DNA from 4 places in the Neobacillus sp. OS1-32 genome. Region 4 is predicted to be linked to each of the others. Evidence: predicted binding sites of a transcription regulator. Region 4 holds the regulator's gene; each other region holds the start of a gene.
The links. The regulator Rex, encoded in region 4, represses fermentation and respiration genes when NADH is low (regulators of the CRP and FNR family bind a similar motif). The targets are predictions, from matches to a motif close to TTGTGAAATATTTCACAA.

Region 1 (6,023 bases), 2.0 Mb from region 4:
TTTACAATCTCTTTTTGCCAATCTAAAGCTTCTAAATAGTGGGCAACAGCCAGTAAATTTACCTCCGGTGGAAGTTTATAGGCCTTATGTCCCCAGTATCCGTTGGCAAAAATACCCAACTGACCGCTAGCAACAAGCTTTTTCACTTTGTTTTGCACATCGGCAAAATAGCCAGGTGATGAGTTTGGCCATTTCGAAATCGATTGTGCAATCTTGGATGTTTCTGCCGGATTGGCTTTTGTTGCACTTACAACATCAACCCAATCCAATGCATGCAAATGATAGAAATGGACTACATGGTCATGGATAAATACAGCTTCGTTCATGATGTCACGTATTAAATGGGCATTTCTAGGAATTTTTATCTTTAGGGCATCTTCCACTGCCCGGACAGATGCGAGAGCATGTGTCGTCGTACACACACCGCAGATTCTTTGCACATATGCCCAGACATCGCGCGGGTCACGGTCTCTTACAATCAGTTCCAAACCGCGGACAGCCGTGCCTGAACTATAGGCGTCTTTAATCACACCTTTTTCATCTACATCAACTTCAACGCGCAGATGGCCTTCAATTCTTGTTATTGGATCTACTACAATTCGTTCGCTCATTATTCTTCACCCCGTTTTTCGTCCATCTTTTTCTTAACCACTGTCCCAGTTGCATGGACAGCGATTCCTGCTGCTGTTACGCCAAGAGCTGCTAAGCCGACGGAATCCGGATTAATCGTTGTTTGCGTTCCAGGAATTTTCGCTCTTCTTGTAAAGAATGGACCATTATCCCAAAAATCCTTTTCGGAGCAGCCTATGCATGGGTTACCGGACTGAATCGGGTAACTCACTCCGCCATTCCAGCGCATTTCCGCGCATGAATTATAGGTGGTAGGTCCTTTACAGCCCACTTTATACAAGCAATAGCCTTGTTTGGCCCCTTCATCATCGAAGGATTCAACAAACAGTCCTGCATCAAAATAGGCACGCCGGTTACATTTATCATGAATTCTGTGGCGATAAAACGCCTTCGGCCGGCCTAAATGATCAAGTTCCGGAAGTTTTCCAAATGTAATAATATGTGCAATCACTCCCGTCATAACCTCAGCAATTGGCGGGCAACCCGGAACAAGGATAACCGGGGTATTACTCACAAAGCTTGTAACCGGTTTCGCACCAGTTGGATTTGGAGAAGCACCGACAATCCCCCCCCAGGCGGAACACGAACCGTAGGCAACGACAGCCTGGGCATTGTCAGCCATTTTGATAAATGTCTCTCTGGCAGATTTTCCTCCAACCATTAAGTAAGCATCATCTTTTGGAATGCTTCCTTCAACTGCAAGTATGTATTTACCCTTATAGTCTTTTAAAACCTGTTCCATTGATGCTTCAGCCTGATGCCCGGATGGTGCGGAAAGCACTTCAGAATATTCAAGTGAAATCATCTCAAGTAATACGCTTTCAGTTTTAGGTTGTGACGAACGTATAAATGATTCTGAACAACCTGTACAATCTTGGAATTGCAGCCATACAACTGGTACTCTAGTTTTTGTTTCCATGGCTTTCACCACTTGATCGGACTGGGTAAATTCCAGACCGAGCGTCGCTGCCAGCGCCGTACACATCTTCAAGAAATCACGACGTGAAAATCCATGTTCCAGTGCGGCTTCATAAACCGTTTTCTCTTTCTTCGACATCCGCCTTCCCCTCCAAAAATAGAAATCTTGATATAAAATAATTGTAGTATAGTTTAAAAATTTCGTCCTGTTATTCTCCAAATAGTCACAAATTCGCCTTAATTGCATGCTTATGATGTTTATATAAAAAACATTAGTGATAAACTTCACATTAATTAAGTTCTAAAAACCATTTTCTCTCTAAATATACGCAAAAAAAGACCCTAAGGAATCAAATTCCTTAAGGTCTGCTTAGTTTAACTCTAACATCTCTTCTTCCTGCTGTTTCTTTAATCGCTTACGGTAAACAAATTTCGACAGGTTTATGCTAATTTCATATAGCAAGATCAGCGGCAGAGTAACAACAAAATCAGACATAAAGTCCGGCGGTGTAATGACTACTGCGATAATAACAAGGACAAAATAAGCATATTTACGAACCCTTGCTAAAACAAATGGATTTATAATGCCGAGTGAAGTTAAAAACATAACCACTACCGGCAACTCAAATAATACTCCAAATGGAAGTGTCATATTCAGAATAAAACGGAAATACCGCTCTGCAGTAAAATTTGTAACAAACATATCGGCTCCTATGTTTACCAGGAATTTCAGCACCATTGGGAAAATAACAAAATACCCAAAAGCAAGTCCAAAAACAAATAGAAAAAATAGTGCTGGTACATAAGAAAGAGTAATTTTTCTTTCGTTTGGTTTTAAAGCCGGTTTTACAAACAGCCATATTTCAAAGGCCAGCACCGGAATTGTTCCGGCAATGGCAACAATAGTCGCGAGCATAAAATAAATCCAGATAATATCACTAGGACCAAGAACGAGTAATTTAACATCCAAATCGCGAACAAACCATTTATAAATATCACCGACGTAGATAAACCCTAAGATAAAAAAAGCAATAAAGGCAAGTGCCGTAATAATAATTCGTTTTCGTAATTCCTCTAAATGATCAACCAACTGTAATTCTTTGTCTTCCATTTACTTCCCCTGCCAATTTCAAAGGTTAAAAATATTTTATGTCGTTTTTACCAAGTATGATGGCCAATATTAACCCATAACACAATAATAATCTGGTAAGTTGAGAAGAAAAAGGTGCAAGACACAAAATCTTACACCCTTATTTAGTCAATTTTTCCTTTTCATCTTTAATATCTTCCATTACATCTTCTGTAAGCTCTCTTGTTGATTTTTTAAATTCCTTTAATGTTTGTCCAAAAGCTTTTCCAATTTCAGGTAATTTTTTCGGTCCAAAAATAATCAGTGCTAGAACTAGAATCAAAATTAATCCGGGTACTCCGATATTTGAAAACATGAAGTATCTCCCCTTTATTTGTTGTAATGACTACTACGATTATAGTACTGAGGATTGCGTTTGGGAAAATTTTTTAAAATAATTCATAGAAGATTCACAAACTTCAATAAAACACGTAATAGTATGATGAACAATTCATGTCTTATCCATCTCTATAGTCAATTTAACAATATCCTGATTTGAAGTCAATGAAGAAAATCTTAATGGAATTTTTAAAATATTTTGACAACATTACTTTTTTTGCATATAATTGGATCATTAGTAACATATACTAATGAAAATTAATTTAGGATAGGATGTGAGTTGGATGGAATTTTCACTTTGCAGTTTTGATGGGGCCCTGCCAGTGGAGGTAACAATCGATGATGACAATGGAAGGTACACCATTCGAAAAAGCGATCGAAGCGGAGAGTATTTTAATAGCCCGAAAGAACTAATAGCCTGGGTGAAAGCACATTTCCGTGAGGAGGAATTTTGCCATCCACACGAATTCCAGGGAATGCTAGCCAAATTAGCCGAATATGAAATTAATGGATATTAAATTACTAGTAAATATGAAAAAAACATCAGCTTTAAAGCTGATGCTTTTTTCATTATAGCTTAAGAAACGAGAACCTTCGCATTCTTTTCGTAAATTCTAAATTCATAATCATATGGATTCTTCTCATCTTTTAGCCCTTTTTCACTTGAAACCAATTTCCAGTCTGCTAAATTGAATGCCGGAAAGTATGTATCGCCTTCAAATTGATGATGTATGAGGGTAATGTAGAGGCGTTCCGCGTATTTCAACGTCTCTCTAAAAATTTCCGCACCGCCAATCACAAAAATTTCTTCATTTTGTTCTCGGCAGTAATGGATAAAATCATCGATTGAGTAAAATATTTTACAGCCTTCAGATTGATACCCAAATTGACGGGTTATAATTAAATTTTCCCGGCCTGGGAGTGTCCGGCCAATTGATTCGTGTGTTTTTCTTCCCATTGCCACCGGATGTCCTAAGGTCATCCGTTTAAAAAACTTCAAATCCTCGGGCAGGTGCCAGGGTAACTGATTATTCCTGCCAATTAGCCGATTTTCATCCATTGCCACAATAAAAGAAATCATACGCTGACTACTCCTTTAATGTGAGGATGCGGGTTGTAGTTTTCTAATACAAAATCCTCATAGCTAAAATTAAAAATATCTTTAACATCAGGGTTAATTTTTAATGTTGGCAGCGGCCGCGGTTCCCTTGTCAACTGCAGCTTCACCTGATCCAGATGATTCAGATAAATATGAACATCACCAAACGTATGAATAAATTCACCGGGCTTAAGCCCGCAAACTTGGGCAATCATCATCGTCAGCAGTGCGTAGGAAGCAATATTAAATGGCACGCCAAGGAAGACATCAGCGGAACGCTGATATAACTGGCAGGAAAGCTTCCCATCGGCCACATAAAATTGGAACATACAGTGACAAGGCGGCAGTGCCATTTGCTCGATCTCCGCGACATTCCAGGCATTAACCAGCAATCTCCGCGAATTTGGATTGGTCTTAATTTGCTCAATTAACTCGCTGATTTGATCAACTGTTTTCCCATTGGCTCCGGTCCAGGAACGCCATTGATGACCGTACACCGGTCCCAGTTCACCATTTTCATCCGCCCACTCATTCCAAATGCGGACGCCATGCTCCTGCAGGTAACGAACATTGGTATCGCCCTGTAAAAACCAAAGCAGTTCATAAATAATTGATTTTAAATGTAGTTTTTTTGTTGTTAACAGTGGGAAGCCATCCGCTAAAGGAAATCTCATTTGATAGCCAAAAGTACTGATGGTTCCGGTTCCGGTGCGATCACCCTTCACCGTTCCAGTTTCTAACACATGCTTACATAAGTCTAAATATTGTTTCAAATTTGTACACTCCTCTAACTGCCAATCATCTTATTTTATTTTAATTTACTTCAAGGGCTTAAGCAATTATAAGCTCCAAAAAAGAGGCTGGACCCAAAAGGACATTAACCTTTTGGGACAGCCTCTTCCAGCCGTTAAACTTCTAAACCAAAATTTCTACAAAGAGCAGCCAACCCTCCTGCAAATCCGCTGCCGACAGCATTGAATTTCCAATCACCGTTATGTCGGTACAACTCGCAAATGACTACGGCGGTTTCAACGGAAAAATCCTCACCAAGATCGAACCGAAGAATTTCTCTGCCCGACTCTTCATCAACAACTCGCGCAAAAGCGTTGCTGACCTGTCCAAAATTCTGGTTCCTTGCCTCGGCATCATGAATTGTTACCGTAATGGCAATCCGATCGACATGTGAAGGAACTTTGCTGAAATCAATTTTAATTTGCTCGTCGTCTCCGTCTCCCTCACCAGTGCGATTATCACCTGTATGTTCAACTGCACCTGAAGGATGAACCAAATTATTGTAAAAAATAAAATCATGATCATTGATTACCCGGCTGTTAGAATCAGTAAGAAAAGCAGATGCATCCAGGTCAAAGTCATAGCCACCATGATAGCGATTTGTATCCCAGCCAAGACCAACAATGACTTTCGTTAAGCCCGGATTCGTTTTCGTCAAATCAATTCTTTGTCCTTTTGATAAATTGATGCCCAATATCATCACCTCTAACAGATTTTTCTTCGTTAACTGTAGGAACGGACGACTTCACTAAGACTTGCTGCAGTTGTCCCTGAACCAATTGCAGCAAACTTCCATTCGTTACCATGGCGATAGATTTCACCGGTTATCAGGCAAGTTAGGCCACTGTAATTATCTGTCAAGTTGTAATGAATCAGTTCTTGTTGATTGTTAGGATTCACAATCCGAATAAAGGCGTTTTGAATCATCCCAAAATGCTGTTTTCTTTTTACACAATCGTAGATATTAACGACAAACACGAGCTTTTGAATATTGGCAGGAACTCTGCTTAAATCTACCCAAATTTGCTCGTCGTCACCGTCGCCATCACCGGTCAAATTGTCGCCGGAGTGCTGAACACTGCCGTCATTGCTTCGTAAATTGCCAAAATAAATGAC
Region 2 (6,023 bases), 2.0 Mb from region 4:
TGACCCGTCCTTTCGGATTTGAAGGTCATAAGCGTAAGGTGAATGCAGCAGCTGGGATCGAGGCAATGAGGCAGGCGGTCGATACCCTAATTATTGTTCCCAATGACCGCTTATTACAAATTGTCGATAAGCGGACGCCTATGATTGAGGCTTTCCGTGAAGCTGACAATGTTCTTCGCCAAGGAGTTCAAGGGATTTCCGATTTAATTGCTGTCCCGGGGCTAATTAATCTGGACTTTGCCGATGTGAAAACGATTATGTCAAATCAAGGGACAGCCTTAATGGGGATTGGAACGGCAAAAGGCGAAGGGCGTGCCGTTGAAGCAGCGAAAAAGGCAATTGCCAGTCCATTGCTGGAAACTTCGATCGATGGGGCTCAAGGCGTTTTAATGAATATAACTGGCGGCACTGATTTAAGTTTATTTGAGGTTCAGGAAGCAGCCGATATCGTAGCCGCTGCAGCTGACCAAGATCTGAATATGATTTTTGGATCGATCATTGATGAAAATCTGAGAGATGAAATTATGATAACGGTCATTGCCACTGGCTTTTCGGAGAGGGAAACTCCGAAAACGAAAGCTGACGGAGACCTTTTCATCCACAGGAGTTCTCGCGGAACTTCAGGTAGATTACCAGGATTGCGCAATGATCAGGATTCATTTAAACGTGAACAACGGATGGCGCCTGGATCAGTGGGAGCGATTCGCCTAGAGGGACAGCAGCGAGAACAGGAACGTGGTTTTTCTTTCAATCAGCAGCAGTATGAATATGAGCCAAAAAGAGTGTCGAAAACACAGATTCACGAACCTTCCAATGGTTGGGATACTTCTGTTGAACTTGATGATAAAAGCACTAGCTTAGGGCAAACGGATAGTGATTTTCTTGACATTCCGGCCTTTTTACGAAAACGCAAAAACAGAACGGATAGATAAGTTTTAGACGAAAACGCTTGGATAACCAGGCGTTTTTTCATTATTCATCAAAAAACAATAAATGATTCAGTAGTATCTTTTACAAAAGACACTTTAAAATAATCGAAAAAAGGAAAGAAATATTTTTGAAATTACTATATTAAGAAAATTGCCAAATTTATTTTTAGTGAAACTTTATGCTATAATATTTCTAGTTATATTAATCTATTATATAAGGAGTAATTAAAATGATTTTAAAAGATTTTTTTATTGCCTTATCACAAAACCAATTTCTCAATAGTGCCGCTAAAAAATACGGCCTAAAAATGGGTGCACAAAGTGTAGTCGCCGGTACAAATATTGAGGAAGCGATTCATAGTATTAAAGAGTTAAATGCTCATGGCATCTCCTGTACAGTAGATAACCTAGGTGAATTTGTCTTTAAAAAAGAAGAGGCTACTGCTGCCAAAGAACAAATTCTTAAAGTGGTCGAGGCGATTCACGAGAACAAAGTGGATGCCCACATTTCGTTAAAACCAACCCAGTTAGGATTGGATATTGATTACGATTTTTGCAAGGGAAATGTTAGAGAAATCGTGGACAGAGCTAACCAATATAATATGTTTGTTAACATTGATATGGAAGACTATAAGCATCTACAGCCTTCGTTTGATCTGTTAAATGATTTATCAGCAGAATATGACAATGTTGGTACCGTCATTCAGGCTTATTTTCATCAAGCGCTTGAGTATCTGCAAAAATATCAAAATTTCCGCATCCGCCTTGTAAAGGGAGCTTATAAAGAACCGGCAGACATTGCTTATCAGGATAAAAAAGATATTGATGAAAACTATATTAAGTTGATTGAATGGCATTTGTTAAACGGTAAGTTTACATCGATTGCTACGCATGATCATCGAGTTATTAATCACGTGAAGGCATTTGTTAAAAAACACAATATTCCAAATGATAAATTTGAGTTCCAAATGCTATATGGTTTCCGTCGAGATCTGCAGTTGAAACTCGCCAGTGAAGGTTATAATTTCTGTACCTATGTTCCATTCGGCAGCGACTGGTACGGCTATTTCATGCGCCGTCTGGCAGAAAGACCACAGAATTTAAACCTTGTCATGAAGCAGGTATTTAATAAGAAAACCAACACCGTGATCGGTGTGGCTGCCGGAGCCTTCTTCCTCGGCAGATTAACGAAGTCAGAAAAGAAGAACTGTAAAAAATAACTATTTTCGAAAAACTCCCAGAAATGGGGGTTTTTATTTTAATAAACATGTTTATAGTTTAAAGGATTTTTTGTTAAACATTTCACAATATTGTAGACAGATCGTGAAGATAAAGCCTATACTCCAATTAGACAGATTCATTGCAAAGAAAGGCTTAGAGGTGAACGGATCCTATGACACAATACAACTGGTTAGAAACAATCGATGTTTCGGAGGAGATGTTACAACGCACTAATCAGCGGCTTCCGGTAATTTGGATAAGCGCATTGGATTGCACCGGATGTAAGGAGGCGTTTCTCCGGTCAGTCGAACCCACCACATTGGACACCATTCTTCATTTTATTTCATTAGAATATAGCGAGCTTTTATCTGCAGCCAGCGGCTACCAAGCTGAAGAACATAAGGAATCCATTTTTCAAAAATATCAAGGTCAATATGTCCTTGCTGTTGAAGGCGGGATTCCGCAAAGTGATGAATATCTGATGATTGCCGGTAAATCTGTCAGAGAGGAAATTATCCAGGCAGCGAAACATGCCAAAGCTGTTATTGCCTTTGGAAGTTGTTCAGCGTGGGGCGGGCTGCCTGCTGCAGGCAGTAACCCGACCGATTCAGTTGATGTTAGATCGATCATACCGGAGGAAACTCCAGTGGCCCTTGTACCAGGGTGTCCCCCTATTCCGGAAGTGATGATTGGTACGCTATTGCATATCCATTTTCATGGGGAGTTACCGGAACTTGATAAAAAGATGCGTCCTAAGGCTTTTTATCAAACCACGGTTCATATGACTTGCCATCGCAAACCATTTTTTGATCAAAAGTTGTTTGCCCAATCTTATGATGATGAAACAGCCCAAAAAGGCTATTGTTTATTTAAACTTGGCTGTAAGGGGCCGAGAGCATTCAATTGTTGTGAATCAATGGGGATGGATCGCTGCATTGCTGCCGGATTTACTTGCATTGGCTGCTCTGAAGAAGGCTTTTGGGATAAAGGCGGATTCTATCCGAAGAAGCGAAAGTAACAGCAAAGAGGTTGTCCTAAAATGTTGGACAGCCTCTTCTTTTATGCAAGTCAGTTTTTTTCCAAAACGTTTAAAGAATTCGTTTTCCTGCTTTCCAAAGCTCATTCAGAATAATCGGCAGCAGTGAGAGGGCAAGAATCAGCAGCCAATCCTTGATGGTTAAAAAATGGATGGCAAAAATGTTGTTAAAAAATGGGATGTTGACTAATGCTGCTTGAATACTAATACCAAATAAAATTGACGCCAGTAAATATTTATTTGAAAATAGGCCGACTTGGAAAATCGATTTATGTTGGTTCCGCAAATTTAAGGCATGGAATAACTGCGAAACACTTAAAGTGATAAAGGCCATCGTTTGTGCATGAATCAAGGCATCCTGTGGGACATCGGCAAAGTCAATTGTAAATAAGCTTTCTGATCCTGTATAAAAAGCTAGCCCGGCAATGAAGGCGAACAAGGTAATGAAACCAATAATTGCTCCATTGATCAAGGTAAACAGGCCGCTGCCATGGGCAAAAATGCTTTCTCTGATCGACCGCGGCCGTTCTTTCATTACATCCGGATCGTCCGGATCAAGGCCCAGCGAGATAGCTGGGAAAGTGTCCGTGATTAAATTAATCCATAAGATATGTACTGCCGTCAGCGGAGTGGGCCAGCCAAGCAGGATGGCGAAGAATAAAGTAATAATTTCGCCTAAATTGCAGGAGAGCAAGAATAGAATTGCTTTTTTTATATTTTGATAGATATTCCTGCCTTCTTCCACCGCTGCGATAATTGTGGCAAAGTTGTCATCGGTTAAAATGATATCAGCGGCCCCTTTGGCCACATCGGTACCACTCTGCCCCATAGCTACTCCAACATCAGCCTGCTGCAGTGAAGGAGCATCATTGACGCCGTCTCCTGTCATTGAGGCAATTTCTCCGTTGGCCTTAAGCGCTTTTACGATTTTCACTTTATGCTCAGGAGAGACGCGAGCAAAGACCCGAATCTTTTTGACTTTTTCTTTCAGTTCATCTTCAGTGAGGGTATCGATTTCGTTACCGGGCATCGTCTCCTTGTCACTGCTGGCGATTCCAAGCTCTTTGGCAATAGCAAAAGCCGTTTTTTGGTGATCACCAGTAATCATTACAGTCTTGATGCCGGCGTTATGACATTGAGCAATTGAAGCTTTTACTTCCATTCTTGGCGGGTCAATCATTCCTGTTAATCCAAGCAAGGTAAGATTATTCTCAAGCTCTTCAGCTGACAAGTCAGCTACCTGAGGAACTTCCTTATAGGCAATCGCCAGGACTCTTAGTGCCTTATCCGACATTGCATTAGCTTGAGATATAATCCTCTCTGTCTCAGTCCTTGAAAGCGGAACTTTCTGGCCATTCAAAATAACTGTGGCTGCTTTCGGCAGGAGACTTTCCAAGGCACCCTTTGTCATCACCAAAAAATTGTCTTTATTTTGATGGACGGTCGTCATCATTTTTCGCTCGGAGTCGAACGGAATTTCTCTTACGCGCTGATAGCGATGGTCCAGCAGTTGTTTGTCAATTCCAACCGTTCCTGCCGCAGCAACAAGGGCTATTTCTGTCGGGTCGCCCGATTGTTCCGCTGTTGTCACAACGGCATCATTACATAAAACAAGCGCTTCGAAAAACAACTTTTCATATTGGTTTTCTAGTTTTAATGAAGCCAGCGGGGCATAGGTTCCATTGACAAAAACATCTGTTACCGTCATTTTATTTTGTGTCAGCGTCCCTGTTTTATCAGAACAAATCACGCTGACAGCACCAAGTGTTTCAACAGCGGGCAGCTTTCGGACAATCGCGCGCCGCTTGATCATCCGCTGAACGCCAAGTGCCAGGACAATCGTAACAATCGCCGGCAGGCCTTCGGGAATCGCAGCAACAGCTAGGCTGACAGCAATTAAAAACATATCAAGGGCTACCCTTCCTTGGAAGAAGCCAATCAGAAAAATAACGAGGGAGATAAGGACAGCGCCAATCCCGAGAATTTTCCCCAGCTCTGCTAATTTAACCTGTAATGGCGTCATTTCCTGCTTTTGATCTCCAAGGAGGGCGGCAATTTTTCCAATTTCGGTGTTCATTCCGGTATTGACGACAATGCCAATACCACGGCCGTAAGCAGACAGGGTCGACATAAATGCCATGTTGTGCTGGTCGGCTATTGGCACCTTTTCCTCCGCTGCCTGCCAGTCTGCATCCTTGTCCACAGGTACTGATTCCCCGGTAAGCGATGATTCTTCAATTTTTAAATTAGCCGTTTCAATTAAGCGTATATCAGCAGGGATAAACCGTCCTGCATCGATCACCACGATATCGCCGGGCACAAGCTGTTCCGAAGGGATTTCTTGCACGACTCCATCACGCTTGACGATTGCTTTTGGAGTGGCCAATTTTTTCAGTTCTTCGAGAGCTTTTTCTGCCTTGGTTTCCTGAATAACCCCGATTACTGAATTCAGCAGGATGACGAGTACAATGATGGCTGCATCGCTGTACTCACCAATAAATAGCGAAATAAGTGCAGCGGCAATTAAAATATAAATGAGCATGCTGTTAATTTGTGAGAAAAACAGTTTCCAAATCGCTGTCTTTTTGTGATCACGGAATTCGTTGGGACCAAATTGTTCTAATCGTTTCTCGGCTTCACTGCTCGACAGACCCGCACCAGGATCGACGCCCATTTCAGTGATAACCTCCGTCACTTTTTTTGAATGCCACATCACCAATGCCTCCTTTCAATAGTCATAAAAATGGAAATTCCCTCTAGTTTAATTAAACCATAGGAACTAGTTTCTGACTAAAGAAGCGGGATAAAGTCATAAATTATTCGAAATCTTCCAATTG
Region 3 (6,023 bases), 930 kb from region 4:
GAATATGACATAACAGTCACAATATTTTAACATTTTTAAATTTCGCGCAAAGCACGTATTCATAATTCTTTCCATACCACTAAGTATCGAAACCTACTCTTCATTCTGTGTCATTTCCAGTGTTCGTAAAGCTAATCCCTCCTTTTTTATGGCAAGGAATCCTAATAATTAAAAGCCCAATTTCTCATAATGATGCAGAAATTGGGCTTTTCCTATAAAATTATATCTTCTATGAGATAGCATAAAAGGTTTCCCATTACTCCTATTACTTCATCCATTCTGTGTGGAAAATTCCTTCTTTATCAATGCGTTGATACGTATGTGCTCCAAAATAATCTCGTTGGGCTTGAAGTAAATTCGCTGGCAATGTTTCTGAGCGGTAACTGTCATAGTAAGACAAAGCACTGCAAAACGCAGGAACAGGAATGCCATTTGAAGTTGCCATTCCGACGACTTTTCTCAGGGAATCCTGATAATTTTCCACGATTTCTTTAAAATAAGGATCCAATAATAAATTTTTCAGGTTCGGGTTTTTATCGTAGGCATCCTTGATTTTTTGCAAGAAAGCAGCCCTGATAATACAACCGCCCCTAAATATCATCGCAATTTCTCCGTATTGTAAATTCCAATCATATTCCTCGGATGCCGCTCTCATTTGAGCGAATCCTTGTGCATATGAACAAATTTTACTCATATATAGCGCTCTTCGAATGGATTCCACTAATTCTTGTTTGTCTCCATTAAACTGAAGTTTTGGGCCACCCAAGATTTTGCTTGCTTCCACACGTTCTGTTTTCATAGCAGAAAGAAAACGAGCAAAAACTGATTCGGTAATTAAAGGAAGCGGAACCCCTAAATCTAAGGCACTTTGACTGGTCCATTTTCCTGTTCCCTTTTGACCTGCCGTATCTAAAATAACATCAACCAATGGCTTTCCTGTTTCATCATCCATTTTTGTAAAAATGTCGGCTGTGATTTCAATTAGATAACTATCCAATTCTCCTTTATTCCATTCTGCAAAAATTTCATGAAGTTCTTTGGCGGATAGACCCAGTAATTGTTTCATTAGAAAATATGCTTCACAAATTAGCTGCATATCACCATACTCAATTCCGTTGTGAACCATTTTCACATAGTGACCCGCACCATTTGGACCAATATATGTACAGCATGGGTCCCCATTCACTTTAGCAGAAATAGCGGTTAAAATCGGTTCCACTAGTTCATATGCATCCTTTTGTCCACCAGGCATAATGGCTGGTCCTTTTAATGCTCCTTCTTCTCCACCGGACACTCCAGTACCTATGAAACGAATCCCTGCAGCTTCAAGTTCTTTGTTTCTTCTTTGTGTATCTGCAAAGAATGTATTTCCTCCATCAATTAAGATATCACCTTTTGACAGATAAGGCTTTAGTTGTTCAATTGTGGCATCCGTTGGTTTTCCTGCCTTCACCATCAATAATATTTTTCTTGGTGTTTCTAACGAATGGATGAATTCCTCGATACTGTATGTGCCAACAATGTTTTTTCCTTTATGTTCTCTTAACAACTCATTTGTTTTTTCAGATGAACGATTATAAACAGCAACGCTATACCCTCTGCTTTCAATATTTAATGCCAAATTTTTACCCATAACAGCTAAACCAACGACACCAATTTGTTGCTTTGACATATAATCATTCCTTTCTATCTAGAGTGCTTTTATCCTTCCTTATTCTTCCGTAATTCAATCATGCTAGTCATTTAATAACCAAATAAAAAAGACGGCCTTGAATTTACTAAAATCTCTCATGTAATCCGTATAGTATTGGCAATAGCTACAATGACATAAATTGTGATGTTCGGTGTATCATTTTTTTATTTTTTTCGTATCAAAATTTATAAGTCAATCCAAGCGAATCAGGGATTCATGAAATTGATTTAACCCGATTATTTTTTTCTTTTAGTTTAGTTGCTGACCATTCCTAATTTGTCCTGGTAATACATCCAGATCACAATAATTAAGCTGGCCATCGCCACTTGAGATAATGCCATGAAACCAATGGCATAGTGCCCTGTTAGATTAAATAAGATGGAAAGAACTAATGGTGGGAAAAATCCTCCTAAACCACCCATTGCTGATACAATCCCGTTTACAATTCCCGCCTGTTTGGAGAAATACATTGGAACTAATTTGAAAATAGTACCATTCCCAATCCCTGCACCAAAAGCAATAACTAAACAGCCTGCAGAATAGATCATCAGGGATGGATTAAACGCTAGGACTACCCCAGCAATTGTCATTCCTGCAAAGACAAGCATTAAAATTTTGAATGAATTGAATTTATCCCCAAGCCATCCACCGATTGGGCGACAGAAGGTTGCAATCACGATAAATCCAGCTGTGCGCATACCAGCATCTACTTTTTCTAAACCAAAGTTAACTACAAGGAAATTTGGTAAATAGATTGTGAATGCAACAAATGCACCAAATGTTAAGAAATAAAACAGACTAAGAAACCATAATTTTTCATTTTTATACACACCTTTAAATTGTTCGGAAAATGAGGCAACAACCTTTGGTTCATTCTTGTCACCAAACAAGAAGTTTAATACAGCGATCACTAGAACTAAAACTAAGTAAAACTTTACAGTAGTTTGCCAGCCTAATTTCGTCGCGATTACTGGAGCGGAAAATGTTGTAATCGCTGTTCCGATATTACCTGCTCCATAAATTCCATTAACAAAGCCATGTCGTTCTTTCGGATAATACTTAGGAAGTGATGTAACCCCGACTGAAAAAACAGCTCCACTAATTCCTAGGAACAAACCACCAATTAATAGATCGACGAAAGAATTAGAAGTACTAATATAAAAAATAGGGAACAATAACAATAAGAAACTGATGGAAAATAATTTTCTTGCACCAAAGCGGTTTGTCCAGAAACCAATGGGAATTCTGAGAATAGAACCTAACACGACTGGAATAGCTGTTACAAGAGACAATTGAGTTGCTGTCATATGAATGTCTTCTTTAATGAATGGCATTAAGCCGGATAGAATGACCCAAACCATAAATCCAGCAATTAAACTAATTGTTTGTAATGGTAATTGCAAAGACTTTGTTTTCACTAAAAAAACTCCTTTCGGGTGAAAAATTTTTTCTTAAGTTTTTTTGTTCACTTTATTCTTGAAAATATCGTAAAAAAAATTAAAAGGCTCAGGATGTGAACTTCTTCACATTTTTTCCAAGTTCAAAAATTCTTCACAGTTAACGATTTGTTCATTAAATCTACAAATTTGCCAAACTATTTTCTTTCTGTTTTCACCGTAGGAATAGTTATAATATTTATAGTTATGCTTTAATAATAAAGGGGAATAACTTTTCGGTATGATTGCAATCAACTGATCCATGGTAAACAATTTCAACAAATGAACACTATTACCAAAGTTCAAGCAATTAGAAAGTATGGTAAAATAAATTGAAATGTATGTAAGGGAGGTAATCAAATGCCTAATACAATGAAGCCGACGCATTCCATTGAAATTAAAGAATTACTCAGGTTCAGTGATCGAACAATAAAAGCGAAAAAAGGGGAATACTTATTTCAAGAAGGAATGGACGCGTACGAGCTGTATTTGATTATTTCGGGAAAAGTACAAATAAGTAAAATAACAACAGATGGACGTGAACTTTCACTTCGAATTTGTGGAGAAAATGATATATGTGGTGAATTAACTTTATTTACGAATTCTCCAAAGTATCTTTTAAGTGCGCTCATCATTGAAGACGGGGAAATCGCTGTAATTAAAAAAGATGTAATTGAAAAAGAAATATTTCAAAATAGCGCATTAGCCTTTGAATTTATGAAATGGATGAGCGATCATTTCCGTAAAACACAAACGAAATTCCGTGATTTAGTTTTAAATGGTAAAAAAGGCGCGTTATTTTCCACCCTTATTCGTATGACAAATAGTTATGGTGTAAAAAAAACAGATGGAATATTAATCGATCTGCCTTTAACGAACCAGGAGCTTGCAAATTTTTGTGGAACATCAAGAGAAAGCACGAACCGAATTTTGAATGAATTAAAACGTGACAAAGTTATTTCATTAAAAAAAGGAAAAATAACTGTTCACGATCTTCAATTTCTTAAAGATGAAATTGGCTGTGAGAACTGTCCAGCTATTTACTGCAGTATTGATTAGTGTGCTGACTTAAGTTAAGTCAGCCTCTTTAATTTTTGTTGAAAGGTGCCCGACCTAAACCATCTATGGATCCTGTGAGACCTTACTGCGTTAGAGCGTTTCCGTTTTTTCTTTCGCAAACATTTGAACTGACAGGCTCTTGTCAGTTCCCATATCACTATAAAAGGATCTTTATTAAAATCCCCCCATTACCATAAGTGGTAAGCACCTCCTTGATTATTCCGATCATTTCACACCCGCATTATAGTTAAATTATCACCATGTATAAGTGAAAAACCTCACATTTTCCATTTTTAAAATCATAACTTCTTATTTTTTGACTGTTTTGTGACAAAAAAATCTAGTGTGAAGTTATTCACAGTTTCCCCCATTCCCACATTGTTACATTAAAGCTAACAAAAGCGACTTAAATAGTAAGTAAAGGCTTTTTGAAAAAGTCGTGAAAAAGGAGAGATGATGAATGAAAAAGAAGCGTTCACCTTTAACCAACCGCTTAAAATATTTAACTCCAATTGAAAAACAAGCAAATAACCATAGCCAAACAACTTATGAAAATCGTGACTGGGAAAAAGCTTACAGACAAAGATGGCAGCATGATAAAATCGTCCGATCGACTCATGGTGTTAACTGTACTGGTTCTTGCAGCTGGAATATTTTTGTGAAAGATGGAATTGTTACTTGGGAAGGACAGCAGCTTGATTACCCTTCAACTGGTCCAGATATGCCAGACTTTGAACCGCGCGGCTGTCCTCGTGGAGCCAGTTTTTCTTGGTATATATACAGCCCATTACGTGTGAAGTATCCATATGTTCGCGGTATTTTATTAAATATGTGGAATGAAGCTTTAAAAACCAATAAAAATCCATTAGATGCTTGGAAAAGTATTGTTGAGAACCCCGAGAAAGCGCGTGCCTATAAACAAGCACGCGGTAAAGGAGGTCTTGTTCGGGCAGAGTGGGATGAAGTTATAAAATTAGTCTCTGCATCCATTTTGTATACAGTTTTAAAATATGGACCAGACCGCAATGTTGGATTCTCACCAATTCCAGCAATGTCAATGGTTTCACATGCAGCAGGCTCTCGCTTTATGTCACTAATTGGTGGGCCAATGCTAAGCTTCTATGATTGGTACGCTGACCTCCCTCCTGCTTCACCACAAATTTGGGGAGATCAAACAGACGTACCTGAAAGTAGTGACTGGTACAATTCCGGCTACATTTTAACTTGGGGCTCAAACGTACCGCAAACTCGAACACCAGATGCTCACTTCCTTGCAGAGGTTCGCTATCGTGGAACAAAAGTAGTTTCAGTAAGCCCAGATTATGCGGAATCTACAAAGTTTTCAGATGACTGGATGAAGGTAAAACAAGGAACAGACGGTGCTTTAGCAATGGCAATGGGCCATGTTATTTTGAAAGAATTTTATGTTGACAATCAGCATGACTACTTTATCAATTACTCTAAGCAATATACGGATTTCCCATTTGTTGTCACATTGAAAAAGGATGGAGATCATTACATTCCGGATCGATTCCTTAACGCAAATGATCTTGGCAAAGAAGTCGGAAATGGCGAATTTAAACCAGTTCTATTTGACGAAAACACTGAGAAGCTTGTTATTCCAAACGGAACGATGGGAGCTAGATGGGAAGATAAAGCTAAGTGGAATTTAAAAATGGTGGACGAAGAGTCCGGTGAAGCCATTAACCCAAGATTATCTTTCAAAGGAATCGAAGAAGAAGTTGCGACTGTAAAGATTCCATACTTCTCACATGAAGGCAATCAAGTTCTTTATCGAAACGTTCCTTTGAGAAAAGTAGAAAACAATGGTGAAG
Region 4 (6,023 bases):
TGGGCCCTCCTTTTTTTGGAGGGTTATTTTTTTAGCTAATAAGGAGGTATAAAATTTTCCTAAATTTTATACCTCCTTATGTCGCATAAATTCAACTACGCCTCTGCCTTCGTCCTTAAGGACTCGCCAGTCGACGAGTTTTCATTTAACCAATCGTTTAATTAAAACTGGCTAATGTGCCCTTAATTAAACGATTGATTAAATTGGAGAAAAACATAAAAAATGTGGATAAGTCGCTTATGTAATAATCCAATTGTGGGTAATTCATTTAATAATTGTGGATAATGTGGATAAAAACAGATATTTTTGTGGATAATGTGGAAAAGTTAAATCATGTTTATGAGTTAGCTATTCTTCATGTGGATAAAATTGTGGAAAAGATATTTTGAAGGTTACAGCATAATTTTTTATCATTAAAAAAAGCTGCCATACCAGAAAAGGCGGGTTCGGCAGCCGTCAAATAGATAAGTTATTCCGCCAGCTCAGCCCATTCATCCATTAACTGATCAAGCTGGGCCTTTGTCTTTTCATTGCTTTGGGTAATCTCCATTACCTTTTGATGATCCTGAAAAATCTTAGGATCGCATAAAAGCTGTTCATACTCTTGAATTTGCGCTTCCAATTCTTCAATTCGCTGTTCAATTTCTTCCAGCTTGCGTTTCCGCTGACGTTCCAGCTTCTTACTTTCCTTATCTTGTTGATAACTTACTTTTTCTGAACGGTCAGCAGCGGCAGCCTTTTTCTCGAGAGAGGCAAGCTCAATAGCAGCGAGTTCTTCCTGTTCCAATTTCTTCTCGACGTAATAATCATAATCTCCAAGAAACTCAGTGCTCCCCTCGCGGCTCAGCTCAATCACCTTCGTTGCAATCCGATTGATAAAATATCTGTCATGGGAAACAAATAAAAGTGTCCCTGGATAGTCGATTAAGGCATTTTCAAGGACTTCTTTGCTATCAAGATCAAGATGGTTTGTTGGTTCATCCAAGATTAGCAGATTGGCTTTTTCCATCATCAGCTTTGCTAAGGCCAGCCGTGCTTTTTCACCACCGCTCAGCGATGAGACAGTTTTTAATACATCATCACCAGAAAAAAGAAAATTTCCAAGCACAGTGCGGATTTCCTTTTCTGGTTTAAGTGGGTATTCATCCCAAAGTTCGTTTAAGACCCGTTTGTTGGAAGTCAAGTTTGCCTGCTCCTGGTCATAATAACCAATCAATAAATTGGACCCATATAAAATTTCTCCGCCAAGCGGTTTTAGCTTTTTAATAATCGTCTTAAGCAGAGTGGACTTACCGATGCCGTTTGGGCCGACCAAAGCAATGCTGTCACCCCTAAATACGCGGAAAGAAATGTTCTCCGATACTTTCTCGCCATCATAACCGACTGCAAGGGAATTTACCGCTAATACATCGTTGCCGCTTTGCTTTTCAATGTCAAATGAAAAATTGGCAGACTTTTCATCACCTAACGGACGGTCGATAACTTCCATTTTCTCTAGCCTTTTCCTCCGGCTTTGCGCCCGTTTCGTCGTTGTCGCCCGGGCGATATTGCGCTGGATAAAATCTTGCAGGGCAGCGATTTCTTGCTGCTGTTTTTCATATAGCTTCATGTCACGTTCAAAATTGGCTGCCTTCTGTTCTAAATAAGCACTATAATTGCCGCTAAACCGTTGGATGCGGTTGCGCGATAATTCGTACACCTGAGTGACCACTTTGTCCAAGAAATAGCGGTCGTGCGAAACAATTAAAATGGCCCCATCATACCCTTGTAAATATTGTTCAAGCCAGGAGAGCGTTTCGATATCCAGATGGTTGGTGGGCTCGTCCAATATTAAAATGTCCGGTTTCGTCAGCAGTAACTTACCTAACGCAAGCCGTGTTTTTTGACCGCCACTGAGGCTTGAGATCATCAATGAATGGTCATGAAAATTGAGTCCATGCAGCACGGAGCGAATATCCGCTTCAAATTGATAGCCGCCAAGTTCTTTAAACTGGACCTGTAAATGGTCATATTCATGAATAATTCGTTCGTACTTTGCCTGATGGTTAAAAATATCAGGATCAGCCATTTGCTCCTCAAGCTTGCGTAAAGATTTTTCCATCTTTCGAAGTGCTTCGAAGACACTCAACATTTCCTCCCAGATGGAAAAATTGGATTCCAAACCGGTATTCTGGGCTAAATAGCCGATTGTTACCTCTTTCGGCTTGATGATCTCGCCGCCATCATAAGACAGATGTCCAGCAATAATTTTCAATAATGTCGATTTACCTGCCCCGTTCCGGCCGACGAGGGCGACGCGGTCCCGAGTTTGTAATTCTAGCTTTATATTCGATAAAATAAGGTCAGCACCATAATATTTTTGTAATTGATTAACTTGCAGTAAAATCATGTTCATTCACCTCTATACTTACAAATAGTGTACCTTATTCCCGAAAGGGCGGCAATACGAGCAAAAAAGCCGTAATTGGATAAAAAAATATACCGTTAGTTCAAAGTTTCACACACATCGACAAAAAAATATAGTATCATTTGGGAGGAGGTATTTATAATGGCTGAGTTTACTCATTTTAATGAAGAAGGAAGAGCAAAGATGGTGGACGTCAGCAATAAGCCGAAAACAGTCCGCACTGCTTTTGCTCATTCCAGCATTACCGTAAGTGAAGAAATTTACCAAAAAATAACGCATCATGAAATGAAAAAAGGCGATGTCTTGGCAGTTGCTCAAGTTGCTGCGGTAATGGCGGCCAAGAAAACCTGGGAGATCATTCCGATGTGCCACCCTATTCCGTTAACAGGGATAAATATTAGTTTTTCCTGGGAGCAAATTCAATTAAAACAATACCAGTTACATATTGCCGTATCTGTGAAAACAATCGGTAGCACGGGAGTTGAGATGGAAGCGTTAACAGCAGCCTCTGCGTGTGCTTTAACGGTCTATGACATGTGTAAAGCAGTGGATAAGGGTATGGTAATCGGACCAACTTATTTAGTGGAAAAAACCGGCGGTAAAAGTGGTGACTATAAAAGAACCGACCTGATTTGAACATGCAGCAATGGAGCTAATACTTGAAGCGGGGTGAAGGAGAGAATGTCGAATGAAACGACGAAGATTCCACAGGCAACAGCAAAGCGGCTACCGTTATATTATCGGTTTTTAAAAAATCTGCATTCTTCTGGTAAACAAAGGGTGTCGTCAGCAGAGTTAAGTGAAGCAGTGAAGGTTGATTCAGCTACAATTCGCAGGGATTTTTCCTATTTTGGTGCCCTCGGGAAAAAAGGATATGGCTATAATGTAAATTATTTATTATCCTTTTTTCGGAAAACTCTGGACCAGGATGAATTAACGAAAGTAGCCCTAATTGGTGTGGGTAATTTAGGAACTGCCTTTTTAAATTATAATTTTATGAAAAATAATAATACCAAAATCACCTGCGCCTTCGATGTTGACCCTGGAAAGGTTGGAACATTAATTGGTGATGTTCCAGTTTTTGCGATGGATGATTTAGAAAAACATTTAAACGAAGAAGAGATTTCGGTGGTTATTTTAACAGTACCGGCTCAGGTTGCCCAATTGATTACGGACCGTCTTGGCAACACGAATGTAAAGGGGATCCTGAACTTTACCCCGGCAAGATTAAATGTCGCCAAATCGATTCGCGTACATCACATTGACCTCGCAGTTGAACTGCAATCACTGGTGTACTTTTTGAAGCATTATCCGAATGTCGACGAAACCGAAGAATAGGAGAAAAAGCTTTTCTGATGATGATCAGGGAAGCTTTTTTTAATTGTCTAAGTGAAAGCATGGTGTCAGGCACTGCAACAGGTACATGAGGCCATGCGTTTATTTATTGATGGGATAGCAGAAAAGACAAAAAGGGAGGATCGTAGTTTGAAGCTGTCCGGAAGGGGACGATGATTTGGTGATAGCTGTGCGGGATAATTGGCAATCAGCCCTATTTTCCAAAAAACAGAAAATAAAATTTTACAGCATAACAATGTTATGTTACACTGTAAAATAGAAAGGGGTTATCGAAAATGAGCGAGGAGTTAATTTCCAAAAAGGACTTATTGAGTTTAACCGGAATTTCGTATGGGCAGTTATACCGCTGGAAACGGAAGGATCTTATACCAGAGGAATGGTTTATCCGTAAATCAACATTTACAGGTCAAGAAACCTTTTTTCCCAAGGAAAGGATATTGGAACGGATTGAAAAAATTCAAACAATGAAGGAGAATTTGTCGCTGGATGAATTGGCAGATCTGTTATCACCAAATGTAACGGAAATTATTTTAACAAAGGATGAACTTATAAAACGTAACATTGTTTCAGAGACGGTTATGAATATTTACCAAGAAAGTGAGAGTGGCCATTTTCAGTTTGATTTTTCGAGGATTCTTGAGGCAAATGTATTGGAAAAACTGCTGCAATCAGGGGAGATCAATTTAGACGAAGGAAAAATGCTGCTTCAGCTTTTAAAGCTAAACCGCCCGCTAATTGAACAAAAACATGGGGAAATCGTCATCACGAGAAAGCTGGGGGTGTCCTCCTGTTTGCTGCTGATTAATGCTGAAAGTTTTCATTTTGAGTCTGGGACAAAGGTAGTTGCCAAGCTCTCGCTGTTAACCTGCATAGAGGAACTAAAGGCAAAATTATTTTAAATGTCGTGAAAAAACTGGAAATATCGGGTCATGCGGCGATTGGCGGCAGAGTAAAAGCTGAAGAAGTAAGGGTCAAGGGCATCTTGAAGGTGGCCAAGGACTGTGAAACGGAAATTTTTAAAGCAGAATCACAATTTATCATTGGTGGTTTGTTAAACGCAGAGCATATTGAGATTCAAATTTATGGTGAGTGTACAGCTAAGGAAATTGGCTGCCAAACGATTAAGGTCAAATATGAGTCATTCCATTCAAGCGGCGGCTTTGAGATTAAAGGCCTATTAACCGCTGAAACTATTAATATTGTCTTAAGGTTCGGAAGCAGTAAGGCTGAAGAAATCGGCGGCGGGAAAATTACTGTGAAACGGAAGAAAAACTCGTTGTTCCCGTTCGGAAAAGAGACTGGATCACTACAGACCAAAGTAATCGAAGGCGATGACATTTACCTGGAAAATACAACAGCGGACATTGTCAGAGGCAATAAAATAAAAATTGGCCCAGGCTGTATCATTGGAACGGTTGAATACAGGACGGACTTTCAACAAGACCCTGACTCAACAGTCAAAACGGTGTCAGGCACCAAGTAATTTTTCATATGTCCAGCTCGAGCGTCGAGCAACAAATGGCCGACCCGCTTCTACCTGCGTTAAGGAGCGGCCCTTGGTGATACGCTGCTTAACGGTTGCTTCCACATTTCTTGGTGCTTGACATGATACTTATTTTTTCAATTGATCCCTGAATTTGAAGTGAAAGGTGATCATTTTTAATCCTGACCCAATATCGAAGGTAGCCAAAATGACTAATAGATAGCTGAAAAAGCCCCAGCCGTTGGTCTGTACTTCCGTAATGGCAAAGTAGGTGAAAAGGGCGCCTAATAAAAAATAAATCAGGCCGGAAAACAAAGGTGAACGTCTCATAAAAATCCTCCGATAAAGTTTTGAATGGACTCAAGATCACGCTGCAATCTTTCAATATCATCGCGATAAACAGTTTGGACTAATACAACCAAAGTGTTCATCATTACATGTGCAAAGATTGGCACGATAATCCGATTGGTTTTAACATATAGGAACGCAAACGTCAGGCCCATTGCCGAATAAAGGATAATATGCTCAGGCTCCATATGCGCCAAAGCAAAGATAACCGAGCTGATAAGTGCTGAAATAATAAAATTAAAACGCCGATAAAGACTGCCAAAGATAATTTTGCGAAAGACAATTTCCTCTAAAATCGGGCCAATGATGCTTGTTACAATCATTGCCTGTGGAAAAATATCGATGATGTTCAGGATTTGCTGCGTATTTTCGGACCCCATATGAATCCCCAGCAGTTGCTCAATAATCGCAGCGGCATATTGCGAAAAC

Region 1: RCG24_RS03400 (hydrogenase small subunit) is a predicted target of Rex. The motif match lies at 1,822-1,839, and genes of this name have one in related genera.
Region 2: RCG24_RS05235 (hydrogenase small subunit) is a predicted target of Rex. The motif match lies at 2,220-2,237, and genes of this name have one in related genera.
Region 3: RCG24_RS10420 (nitrate/nitrite transporter) is a predicted target of Rex. The motif match lies at 3,205-3,222, and genes of this name have one in related genera.

What each region holds. Positions count from the first base shown of each region.
Region 1 covers NZ_CP133263.1:641,349-647,371, reverse strand. Annotated here, with positions in the region: gene RCG24_RS03405 (nickel-dependent hydrogenase large subunit) at 1-611, opposite strand, end outside; gene RCG24_RS03400 (hydrogenase small subunit) at 611-1,687, opposite strand; gene tatC (twin-arginine translocase subunit TatC) at 1,919-2,659, opposite strand; gene tatA (twin-arginine translocase TatA/TatE family subunit) at 2,799-2,993, opposite strand; gene RCG24_RS03385 (hypothetical protein) at 3,301-3,534, shown strand; gene RCG24_RS03380 (dihydrofolate reductase) at 3,594-4,097, opposite strand; gene RCG24_RS03375 (thymidylate synthase) at 4,094-4,888, opposite strand; gene RCG24_RS03370 (TerD family protein) at 5,023-5,601, opposite strand; gene RCG24_RS03365 (TerD family protein) at 5,631-6,023, opposite strand, start outside.
Region 2 covers NZ_CP133263.1:1,018,239-1,024,261, forward strand. Annotated here, with positions in the region: gene ftsZ (cell division protein FtsZ) at 1-932, shown strand, start outside; gene RCG24_RS05230 (proline dehydrogenase family protein) at 1,160-2,149, shown strand; gene RCG24_RS05235 (hydrogenase small subunit) at 2,323-3,168, shown strand; gene RCG24_RS05240 (cation-translocating P-type ATPase) at 3,239-5,899, opposite strand.
Region 3 covers NZ_CP133263.1:2,058,039-2,064,061, forward strand. Annotated here, with positions in the region: gene gndA (NADP-dependent phosphogluconate dehydrogenase) at 266-1,672, opposite strand; gene RCG24_RS10420 (nitrate/nitrite transporter) at 1,948-3,111, opposite strand; gene RCG24_RS10425 (Crp/Fnr family transcriptional regulator) at 3,490-4,188, shown strand; gene RCG24_RS10430 (nitrate reductase subunit alpha) at 4,649-6,023, shown strand, end outside.
Region 4 covers NZ_CP133263.1:2,991,876-2,997,898, reverse strand. Annotated here, with positions in the region: gene RCG24_RS14820 (ABC-F family ATP-binding cassette domain-containing protein) at 470-2,389, opposite strand; gene moaC (cyclic pyranopterin monophosphate synthase MoaC) at 2,549-3,043, shown strand; gene RCG24_RS14810 (redox-sensing transcriptional repressor Rex) at 3,089-3,745, shown strand; gene RCG24_RS14805 (YhbD family protein) at 4,039-4,662, shown strand; gene RCG24_RS14800 (cytoplasmic protein) at 4,668-5,246, shown strand; gene RCG24_RS14795 (YdiK family protein) at 5,376-5,576, opposite strand; gene RCG24_RS14790 (CPBP family intramembrane glutamic endopeptidase) at 5,573-6,023, opposite strand, start outside.